DNA from 2 places in the Erwinia magellanica genome. Region 2 is predicted to be linked to the other one. Evidence: predicted binding sites of a transcription regulator. Region 2 holds the regulator's gene; the other holds the start of a gene.

Region 1 (3,387 bases), on a different contig from region 2:
TCCAACTAGTCCGTTGCGATGTCCTGTGTGACAGCTTTTTACATGGCCCGTTGCGCTGCTCCAGGCGACGGCTGTTCAGGATAATGTGAAATGCCCGTTACTAAGCCATAAAAAAGGCCTGTCTTATGACAGGCCTTTTGCTTTTGTAGAGGTAATCAGAACTTGTAGTTAAAGCTTGCCCCATACAGCCAGGCTTTACCGGTAGAGTTAAAGGTATAGCCGCCTTCTTCAACCGTGACGTGCTGGCCGTGCATCCAGGAGAGGCCCACATCCACTGACGCATCCTGGTTAAAGGCATAGGAAGCACCGGCGCTCAGCCAGAGACGATCCTGGTCCGGAATGGAGATAGAGCGGTTCTCGGCAGGCACCGGACTGTCGTCAAAAGCGATACCGGTGCGGAAAGTCCAGTTTTCGTCATAGTAATAGGAGGTTCCGAGAGCAATGCGGTAGGCATCTTTATACTCCTCGGTTTTCTGGAACAGCGTCTGTCCCTGGGTACCGGTTGCTTTCAGCTCCTGGAACTGGCTCCAGCTGGTGTAAGCCAGGCTGTAGTGCACCGCCCACTGCGGTGCCACTTTATGGTAGCCCGAAAGCTCCCACATTTCCGGCAGGTTCAGGGTCAACGAACCCGGAATGGTGCTGCCGCTGGTGCCGTAAGGCAGGCCAAAATTGCCGGCCTGATTAATAGGGTTAAATGCGGCAGGAATACTGCTTTTATAATCGCCATCAAAATCGATTTTTACTTCGGAACGATAGGTAAAGCCGAAGCGGTTATTATCATCGACTTCATAAAGGATACCGGCGTTCCAGCCGTAGCCCCATTCTTCACCCTTGAGGTGTGCAATCTGCGTATCTGCTGGCAGACCAAGAGCCGGGCCTGTTTCTCCGGCATAACGTTCGATTTTCGCCCGCGCATAAACCGCGTCAAAACCAACGCCAAAACTAAAATGCTGATTCAGACGGTAAGCGGTACTCAAATTAAAGTTAACGGTTTGCAGATCGGTTTTACCGGCATAAGGGCCAGCTGCGTAATCATCATTAAATTCGGTTGCCAGACCATAATTAGAAGTGGCGGAAGCCCCAAGCCACCATTGATCGTTAATTGGCTGAACATAATGAATATTCGGTACCCATTGCGTCGGCGCAATATTATTGGCATTCAGGCTTTGGCCAGACTGGCTGTCACCATCAATATTAACATCAGGATCAATAAATACCGCGCCGATGGAGAACATCGGGCGATCCATCAGCGCCATTGTGGCCGGGTTGCGGCTGGCAGAGGCTGCGGTATCACCAATTGCGCCTTCGCCGGAATAAGCGCGGCCCAACCCGATGGTGGAGAATTCATTCAGTTGAAAGCCGGCTGCATAAACGTTCGACGTAACAATTGCCACTGCAACAGCAAGCGCAGATTTCGCAAACAGGTTTTTATGGTTCATGACCACAACCTCATTTATCTGGTTTTTATTAAACTCTGTTACATGAAGTAACAGGAGATTGTAAAGTGTAGGGACTGACAGACGGCGAACAAATCAGACCAGTGGCCCCAGTATAGGTCTGACCTGTGCTCATGTTGCAATATTGTTTTATAAATATTTCTAAAATGATCCAAGAAAAGCGATCTGCATAGCAAAAAGCAGGGAACCCGGATTGGGCATCGCCAGTCTAACTTGTTTCAGATCAATTTTAACTGTGATTTTCGTCACTTAACGGCGCTATCCGTGGCCCCGGCCAGACAACCTTTCACGGCAGGCGTAAAATAGATCCCAGTGATTTTACTTCTGCCGTTTTAGCGGCTAACCGGAGATCCCTTATGACCAATGCTCTGAAAAAATGCAGTGCAAATGAAACGGCCGCCTGCTGCTGTGTTGATGTAGGCACCATTATGGATAATACCGACTGCACCGCCAGCTGGAGCCAGCTGTATGAAACCCGCCAGCAGGCGGAAGCGATGCTGGCGACGCTGACTGAAAAAGCGCGTCAGGTAGAGTCCGATCCCTGCGTTATTGAGGCCCGCTTCAGCGAACAGGCCGGCGGCGTACTGCTTGAGGCTGACTTCACTTTCAGCTGTCAGGCAGAAACAATGATTTTCCAGCTCGGCCTGCGTTAATCCCCGGCATGAGCGGGCGTTGCCCGCTCATTGTTCCCGAAGCGTGTTTCCTCTCGCAATTTTCTCTTAATTCCCGTGCAGAACGCAGAAATCTGGTTAACCTTAGAGGTCAGACCTCTTTGGCAATGATGCCGTTTGGATTTCAAGGGTGATCAGAATGAGCAAGGCACTTCCTTTGCTGACGCGTCAGGGCGAACGCATCGCGATTACGCACGGACTCCGTACCCCGTTTGCCCGTCAGGCTACAGCCTTACATGGCGTCCCTGCTGTGGAGCTGGGCAGAATGGTGGTCAGTGAACTGATGGCGCGGAGCGAACTGCCGCCGGAGGTGATTGAGCAACTGGTTTTCGGCCAGGTGGTGCAGATGCCGGAAGCACCGAACATCGCCAGGGAGATTGTGCTGGGAAGCGGGCTTAACGTGCAGACCGATGCCTACAGCGTCAGCCGGGCCTGCGCCACCAGTTTTCAGGCGGTAGCTAACGTAGCGGAAAGCCTGCTGGCTGGCACTGTTCAGGCAGGCATCGCCGGAGGCGCAGATTCCTCTTCCGTGTTGCCCATTGGCGTAAGTAAAAAGCTGGGCCGTATTCTTGTCGACCTGAATAAAGCCAAAACCTTTTCACAAAAAATGAAACTGTTCAGCGAGTTACGCCCACGTGACCTGCTGCCTGTGCCACCTGCCGTGGCGGAATACTCCACCGGCTTACGTATGGGGGATACCGCAGAGCAGATGGCGAAAAGCCACGGTATCAGCCGCGAACAGCAGGATGCTCTGGCCCACCGCTCACATCAGCGCGCCGCCAGAGCCTGGGAAGAGGGGCGGCTGGAGGCGGAAGTGATGACCGCTTTTGTGCCGCCCTGGCTTAAACCCTTTGCAAAGGACAACAACGTCCGCCTTAACTCCTCTCTGGAAGAGTACTCCCGCCTTCGTCCCGCTTTTGATCGCCAGCACGGCACGGTAACGGCTGCCAACAGTACGCCGTTGACAGATGGCGCCGCCGCCGTGGTGCTGATGACGGAATCGCGCGCGCGTGAGCTGGGGCTGGTGCCGCTTGGCTATCTGCGCAGCTACGCCTTTACCGCCACTGACGTCTGGCAGGACATGCTGCTTGGCCCCTCCTACGCTTCGCCAATAGCGCTGGACAGGGCAGGGATCACCCTTGGCGATCTGACGCTGATTGATATGCACGAGGCCTTTGCCGCCCAGACGCTGGCGAATCTTAAGGTATTTGCAGACGAGCGTTTCGCCCGTGAGGTTTTAAACCGTCCCCATGCGCTGG
Region 2 (3,387 bases):
GCCGCTGGGTACGTAAAACCCTGGCGATACGGCTGAAATGATAATAACAAAAGGTGCCCACCGGATTGTCCGGGTGCTGGCGGGAGATCTTCTCCAGCGCCTGTAGCTGCTTATCCATCGTGAAGCGTTCAGGCAGCTTGTGATAAAGAATATCGTCAGCCAGTACGCGAAGCCGGGCGGCGATGGTTTGCGCATTCCAGCGGATCACCGCTTCAGCATGGCTCTGCTCTACCAGCTTCTGAACCTCTTCGGGCTGATGCAGGCTGACCGAAATATGTTCCTGCAAATCCAGCGCCACCTGGAACGCTCTGGTCAGGCGTTTGTGATGGTTATAGCGGGTGGCAGAGAGCATATGCATCTGCTGGTAGCAGGTAGTGATCAGATCGACAGCTTTCTGCTGCCGGGCCAGCAGTGGTGGCAGCGCCTTTTCAGGATCTGTCAGCTGGGTCAGCAGGGAATATTTGGCTTCGCAGTAGCCCGCCAGCTCGCGGTAGAGCAGGCTGAGCGTCTCCCGCATCGGCTGCTCTTTCCACAGCCAGAACCAGAACCAGTTAAAAAGGCCATACCAGATGGTGCCCAGCACGTAGAGCATTGGCGGTTCCCATATTGGCATCCGGCCAGCCAGGCTGAGGGTGAAAATAGCGGCAATCAGCGAGCCGGGCAGCAGTCGGCCATGCAGCGGGCTGATCTCACCGGTTATGCCCAGCAGCATCGTCATGGTGAAGAGAATAGCGGGTAAAGGCACCGCATGTCCGCCCAGATACTGGATCAGGAAGCTGCTGAAGGCGAACAGGCTTCCGCCGATGATCAGGCGTTTGAAGAAGCGTTTGTGAGGAGTATCAAGACCAGCGATGTTGCAACAGGCAGGCACTAAAGAGAAAAGCAGGCCCCGTTGCAGGTCACCCAGCAGCCAGCCGACAGCCACCGGTAAGCAGAGCACCAGCGTCTGGCGCAGCGCGTAGTTCACTTCAGGGTGATAGATCAGTCGACGCCACATCACTCCGTACCAAATAAAAAGGCGCAACAAGAGCTGTTGCGCCGTGGATCAGAGCCGATCAGCGTGTGCCGTAGACAACGATGGTTTTACCATGTGCTGAGATCAGGTTCTGATCTTCCAGCATTTTCAGAATACGGCCTACGGTTTCGCGTGAGCAGCCAACAATCTGCCCAATCTCCTGACGGGTGATTTTGATCTGCATCCCGTCCGGGTGGGTCATGGCGTCGGGTTGCTTCGCCAGGTTGAGCAGGGTCTGCGCAATGCGACCTGTGACATCAAGGAAAGCTAAATTGCCCACTTTCTCTGAGGTAACCTGAAGTCGACTCGCCATCTGTGCCGAGAGGCGCATCAGAATGTCAGGGTTGACCTGAATAAGCTGACGGAATTTTTTATAAGAGATTTCAGCCACTTCACAGGCTGTTTTCGCACGTACCCACGCGCTACGCTCCTGACCTTCTTCAAACAGGCCAAGTTCGCCAATGAAGTCACCCTGGTTGAGGTAAGAGAGGATCATCTCTTTGCCTTCTTCATCCTTGATAAGCACCGCTACTGCGCCTTTGACGATGTAGTAGAGGGTTTCTGCCTTTTCACCCTGATGAATCAGCGTGCTCTTGGATGGATACTTATGAATATGGCAATGTGACAGGAACCATTCAAGTGTCGGGTCTGTTTGCGGTTTGCCGAGAACCATTCGCTGTTATCCTCTGTTGTCATCGTGCCTAAATACAGGGGCAGAGTTCCCTGTCAGGCGTTGAAATAATCAAGCGTTTCCCATCAGGAAATGTATTCGGGCCTCTGTGAAAAGCCTGGCTCGTTATGTTGTCTTGTTTCGTCGTGCCTGTAGAGTACTGACGAAAATATTACAGCTTTGTTTGTAGCACAGCTTTCAGTGAGTGTCTTCTGTTGTCTCGCTTCAGCATAGTGTGAAAACTGCCACATTGCCGTTTTTCAGGCTAAAGCGTAATCTGATGTTAACTAAATGAATTAGAGGAACTTGTTATGCAGGCTCGGGTCAAGTGGGTTGAAGGGTTAACGTTTTTGGGAGAATCCTCATCGGGACACCAGGTATTGATGGATGGAAACGCCGGGGATAAAGCGCCAAGTCCTATGGAAATGGTGCTGATGGCTGCGGGTGGATGCAGCGCCATCGACGTGGTCTCTATTCTGCAAAAGGGCCGTCATAACGTAAAGGATTGCGAGGTGAAGCTCACCTCAGAGCGGCGCGAAGAGGCTCCCCGCCTCTTCACCCATATTAATCTGCACTTTATTATCAGCGGCGTCGGGCTGAGTGACAAAGCCGTCTCGCGCGCTGTCGATCTTTCGGCAGAGAAGTATTGCTCTGTGGCGCTGATGCTGGGTAAAGGGGTTAATATGACCCACAGCTATGAAGTGATCGAATTACAGGAAAAGTAGATCGCTGAGCAGGGGAGTAACGTCTGTTTACCGGGGCGTTACTCAATTTTCTTGCCCTGAATCAGACGTTTAACCAACGGCCCCATAATCAGCTCCATTGCCAGCCCCATTTTCCCGCCCGGCACCACCAGCGTATTGATATGCGAGATAAAGGATCCCTGTAGCATCGACAACAGGTAGGGGAAGTCAATATCTTCCAGCGCCTGGAAGTGGATCACCACAAAGCTTTCATCCAGCGAAGGGATAGCCCTGGCTGCAAAGGGATTGGAGGTATCCACCGTCGGCACACGCTGGAAGTTAATGTGTGTGCGCGAAAACTGCGGCGTAATGAAGTTAATGTAATCCTCCATTGAGCGCACCACTGAATCCATTACCGCTTCACGCGAATGGCCGCGTTCGCTGGTGTCACGCACCAGCTTCTGGATCCACTCCAGGTTAACGATAGGCACCACGCCTACCAGCAGATCGACATGGGCAGCCACGTTATTCTGTGGGGTCACCACGCCACCGTGCAACCCTTCATAAAACAGCACGTCGGTAGGTTCGGGCAGCGGCTGCCAGGGTGTAAAGGTGCCCGGCACCTGATTCCACGGCACCGCTTCATCATAGGTATGCAGATACTTGCGGGATTTACCGCTGCCGGTGCGGCCATACTCGGTAAAAGTTTGTTCCAGCAGCGCAAAGTCGTTGGCTTCCGGGCCAAAATAGCTGATATGGCGGCCCATATCGCGCGCCTTGCGGATCGCCATATCCATTTCAGGGCGGGTATAGCGGTGAAAGCTGTCCCCTTCCACTTCGGCGGCATGCAGGCCAAGCTGCTGAAAAATCTTTCTGAAGGCCAGGCTGGTGGTGGTGGTTCCCGCCCCGCTGGATCCCGTTACGGCAATCACCGGATGTTTGGCTGACATGCATATACCTCCCTGAGAAAAGTCGCTTCGCATTGGTACCATGTTTCAGGCATGGGTGTCATCTCTGCC

What was found. Region 2 encodes CRP, which controls carbon source genes, mostly activating them, when cyclic AMP is high. Its sites were predicted from a motif close to ATGTGANNNNNNTCACAT; they were not measured.
Region 1: a site for CRP is predicted at 1,691-1,708, ahead of AAH450_RS01275 (YfcZ/YiiS family protein). Genes of this name have one in related genera too.

Annotation. Positions count from the first base shown of each region.
Region 1 is NZ_JBCHVC010000001.1:258,280-261,666, forward strand. Features, by position in the region: gene mlaA (phospholipid-binding lipoprotein MlaA) at 1-9, shown strand, start outside; gene fadL (long-chain fatty acid transporter FadL) at 156-1,439, opposite strand; gene AAH450_RS01275 (YfcZ/YiiS family protein) at 1,814-2,110, shown strand; gene fadI (acetyl-CoA C-acyltransferase FadI) at 2,268-3,387, shown strand, end outside.
Region 2 is NZ_JBCHVC010000004.1:50,681-54,067, reverse strand. Features, by position in the region: gene AAH450_RS14770 (YccS/YhfK family putative transporter) at 1-997, opposite strand, end outside; gene crp (cAMP-activated global transcriptional regulator CRP) at 1,056-1,688, opposite strand; gene AAH450_RS14760 (OsmC family protein) at 1,997-2,410, shown strand; gene AAH450_RS14755 (phosphoribulokinase) at 2,449-3,318, opposite strand.